DNA from 2 places in the Pseudomonas sp. MBLB4123 genome. Region 1 is predicted to be linked to the other one. Evidence: predicted binding sites of a transcription regulator. Region 1 holds the regulator's gene; the other holds the start of a gene.
The links. The regulator LexA, encoded in region 1, represses DNA repair genes until DNA is damaged. The targets are predictions, from matches to a motif close to CTGTNTNNNNANACAG.

Region 1 (2,201 bases):
CACCCGCCACGCCCACCCGCCGCGTATCAAACCTTGGCGGATGCGGCCGTGCCCTTGACTCGCGGTTTGTGCTGCGCCGTAGCCAGAGCTTCGTCGGCCAGCCCACTTTCAGCGCGCATGCCCGCCGCCAGGAACGGCACCATCAGGCGCATCACCTGCTCGATCGAGGTGTTCACCCCGAAATCGGTCTCGGCCATGGCCCGCAGGGCCTTGATCCCGGACATGCTGAATGCCGCCGCGCCGAGCATGAAGTGCACCCGCCAGAACAGCTCCAGCGGCGGAATACGCGGTGCGGCCTCGTGCACCAGGAGCATGTAGCGGCGGAAAACCTTGCCGTACACCTCTTCCAGATACTTGCGCAGATGGCCCTGACTCTGGCTGAACGCCAACCCCAACAAACGCATGAAGATCGACAGGTCGTTGCCACTGCGCGGCTTCACGGCCAGGGCCTGCTCGACCAGCAGCTCGAGCAGCTCCTCCAGACTGGCCTTGCCCTCGGGCTTGGCCTGGCGTCGATCGAGTTCGCGCTCGAGACTGACGCAGAAGGGCCCGAGAAAGCGCGAGAAGACCGCCTGGATAAGGGCCTTCTTCGAGCCGAAATGGTAGTTGACGGCCGCCAGGTTGACCCCCGCCTTGCTGGTGATCAGCCGCAGCGAGGTCTCGGCGAAGCCCTTCTCCGCGAACAGCTGTTCGGCGGCATCGAGAATGCGTTCAACGGTTTCCGACTGAGCCATGACCTTGCACCTGACAAACACTTGTTTGAAACATACGTTTCAGCCCGCCTCCTTGTCAAGCCGCACGAGCCGCCTTTCGGCCGACCAGTCACGCTGCACGATAGCGAGCCCGGACAGCAGAACAAGACGCACGGAATGAAAGCCAAGTAACAAGCAGTCCTCAACAAAGTGCAAGGCCGAATCCGGACCGGGGCGAAAAAGGTGGATTGCCAAGCCGCCTGCACTGTATATAATCCCAGTCACTGTATAAAAAAACAGAGCCCAGACATGCTGAAACTGACGCCGCGGCAAACAGAGATTCTCGCCTTCATCAAGCAGTGCCTCGAAGACAACGGCTATCCGCCGACCCGTGCGGAAATCGCCCAGGCGCTCGGTTTCAAATCACCCAACGCCGCCGAGGAACACCTCAAGGCCCTGGCCCGCAAGGGTGCCATCGAAATGACTCCGGGCGCCTCCCGCGGCATTCGCATACCCGGCTTCGAACCGAGTGGAGAAGAGGAAGGCCTGCCGGTCATCGGCCGGGTCGCGGCCGGCGCTCCCATTCTGGCACAGCAGCATGTGGAAGAATCCTGCCGCATCAATCCGGAGTTCTTCCACCCCCGCGCCGACTACCTGTTGCGCGTGCGCGGCATGAGCATGAAGGACATCGGCATCTTCGACGGCGACCTGCTCGCCGTGCACACCACCCGCGAGGCCCGAAACGGCCAAGTGGTAGTGGCCCGCCTCGATGACGAGGTCACGGTCAAGCGCTTCAAGCGCGATGGCAACAAAGTTTGGCTGCTCGCCGAGAATCCCGAATTCGCCCCGATCGAGGTGAATCTGGAAGAGCAGGAGCTGGTCATCGAAGGCCTGAGTGTCGGCGTCATTCGCCGCTAGAGGAGCACCTATGCAGTCCCCGCAGCCGCTGAACCGAAGCCAACTTCCCCTGTTCGATGCCTTTCTCGCCGCGCCGGCCTCGGCACTGCTGGCCGAGACGGAACCCGAGGCGTTCAGCGAACTATCGCTGCGCGGCGCCGCCGGACACTGCCTGAGCCTGCTCGCCCCCATCCTGCGGGAACTGAGCGAGAACCATGATGCACGCTGGCTGACGCTGATCGCCCCACCCCGTTCCCTGACACAAGGCTGGCTGCGCGATGCGGGCCTGAACCGCGAACGTATCCTGATTTTGCAGCCGGGTGACAGGCGCAGCGCCCTGCAACTGGCCGAGGAAGCCTTGGCGCTGGGGCGCAGCCATACGGTGGTCAGCTGGTTGCATCCGCTGGAGCGGCAGGCCCGGCGGCGGCTCGAACAGGCCGCTCGGCAAGGCCGGGCACAGAGCCTGAATATCAGCCTGGGCTAGAGAAAAGTAGCGAAAAGCGACGGAGCCGAGCTAGAGAACAGTCCTGGCCAGGAAGCGGCAAGCACGCGATTGAATGCGGGAGCATGGTCGGCAGCCATGCCGAGAACAATGCGCCCCGAGACACCTCA
Region 2 (2,201 bases), 2.1 Mb from region 1:
CGGTTGAGCTCGCCGACCGCCTCCTCGACCTGGATCTGCGCGCTGGCCAGCAGGTTGATGGCCTCGTTCAGCGCGCCGGGCTGGCCCTGGAAGCCGCTGAGACGGTTGAGGCTGCCGGTCAATGCCGCCAGCACGTTGCCGGCGTCGTTCTCGCTGCATTGTTCGATCACCAGGCGACAGGCGCTGAGCAGGCTCTCGGCATTGGTCAGGGTCTTGTGTTCCTGTTCCAGCTGGTCCAGTTCCTGCTCGCCGAGGGCCAGGTTGTCCAGTTCCTCCAGCTGGTAGCTGAGCAGCTGGTGGCGGGCGCGCTGCTCGTCGCCGAGGCCGGACAGCCGCTCCAGCTCGCTCTTGGTCTGCTTCCAGCGCTGCGCGGCCAGCTGTACCTGGCGCGCCAGTTCCTGGCTGCCGGCGAATTCGTCGAGCAGGCGGCGATGGGTGTCGGCTTTGAGCAGGGACTGGTGTTCGTGCTGGCTGTGGATGTCGATCAGCAGCTCGCCCAGGGCCTTGAGGTCGCCCTGGGGGCAGGGTGCGCCGTTGATGTAGCCGCGCGAGCGGCCTTCGGCGGTGATCACCCGGCGCAGGATGCATGGGCCGTCTTGTTCCAGGTCGCGCTCGGCCAGCCAGGCGCGGGCCTCGGGGATGTCGTGCAGGTCGAAGCTGGCGAGGATGTCCGCCTTGTCCGCGCCGGGGCGGACCACGCCGCTGTCGGCGCGGTCGCCCAGGCACAGGCCGAGAGCGTCGAGCATGATCGACTTGCCGGCGCCGGTTTCGCCGCTGATCACGCTCATTCCGCCGTCCAGTTCCAGGTCGAGATGTTCAACGATGGCGTAGTTGTGTACGGACAGGTGCACCAGCATGGTGAGGCCCCTCGGAATGAAAGTCTGGTTATTTATACAGTGTTTGTTTTGTGCCTGACAATCCTCCCGCCACCCTTGAAGCGGGAAATTTCGGCCCCATATAGGCGGCAGGTGCGCGGGTTCCGGCCGGCGCCAAATTTTCAGAGGAGAGATGCATGGCAGACGAACAGACCCAAGATAACCAGCTTCCTGAGGTTTCCGCCGAAGTCGAGGCGGCGGGTGGCGAGTTGGATGCGCGTATCCAGGTTCTCGAGGAAGAGTTGGCTGCCGCCCAGGACAAGGCCTTGCGCATGGCGGCCGACCTGCAGAACGTGCGTCGTCGCGCCGAGCAGGATGTGGAGAAGGCGCACAAGTTCGCCCTGGAGAAGTTCGCCAGCGACCTGTTGCCGGTGGTCGACAGTCTCGAGCGTGGCCTGGAGCTGTCCAGCCCGAACGACGAGGCGATCAAGGCGGTGCGCGAGGGCATGGAGCTGACCCTCAAGCTGTTCCAGGACACCCTCAAGCGTTATCAGCTGGAAGTGGTCGATCCGGAGGGCGCGCCCTTCGATCCGGAGCACCACCAGGCGATGGCCATGCAGGAGAGTGCCCAGGCCGAGCCGGGCAGCGTACTCAAGGTGTTCCAGAAGGGCTACCTGCTCAACGGCCGGCTGTTGCGCCCGGCCATGGTGGTGGTCAGCAAGGCCCCGGCCGAGGCGCCACCGTCCATCGACGAGCAGGCTTGAAATTCGCCATCGAGCCCCCATTTGTTGAATCAAGCGTTTTAGTGCTACCGCGGCCGGCCTAGCGAGGCGGCGGGAATATCCAAGTTTCGGGAGAGTGAATATGGGCAAAATCATCGGTATCGACCTGGGGACCACCAACTCCTGCGTCTCCATCCTGGAAAACGGCAGCGTCAAGGTGCTGGAGAACGCCGAAGGCGCTCGCACCACGCCGTCGATCATCGCCTACAGCAACGATGGCGAGATCCTCGTCGGTCAGTCGGCCAAGCGCCAGGCGGTGACCAACCCGCACAACACCCTGTACGCGGTGAAGCGTCTGATCGGCCGTCGTTTCGAAGAGAACGTGGTGCAGAAAGACATCCAGATGGTCCCGTACAAGATCGTCAAGGCCGACAACGGTGACGCCTGGGTGCAGGTCAAGGACCAGAAGATGGCGCCGCCGCAGATCTCCGCGGAAGTGCTGAAGAAGATGAAGAAGACCGCCGAAGACTATCTCGGCGAGCCGGTGACCGAAGCGGTGATCACCGTGCCGGCCTACTTCAACGACAGCCAGCGTCAGGCCACCAAGGACGCCGGGCGCATCGCCGGCCTGGACGTCAAGCGCATCATCAACGAGCCGACCGCA

Region 2: a site for LexA is predicted at 882-897, ahead of recN (DNA repair protein RecN). Genes of this name have one in related genera too.

What each region holds. Positions count from the first base shown of each region.
Region 1 covers NZ_CP196711.1:555,842-558,042, reverse strand. Annotated here, with positions in the region: gene ACSX1C_RS02780 (TetR/AcrR family transcriptional regulator) at 27-734, opposite strand; gene lexA (transcriptional repressor LexA) at 1,002-1,610, shown strand; gene sulA (SOS-induced cell division inhibitor SulA) at 1,621-2,073, shown strand; gene ACSX1C_RS02765 (hypothetical protein) at 2,199-2,201, opposite strand, start outside.
Region 2 covers NZ_CP196711.1:2,654,011-2,656,211, reverse strand. Annotated here, with positions in the region: gene recN (DNA repair protein RecN) at 1-857, opposite strand, end outside; gene grpE (nucleotide exchange factor GrpE) at 1,013-1,579, shown strand; gene dnaK (molecular chaperone DnaK) at 1,680-2,201, shown strand, end outside.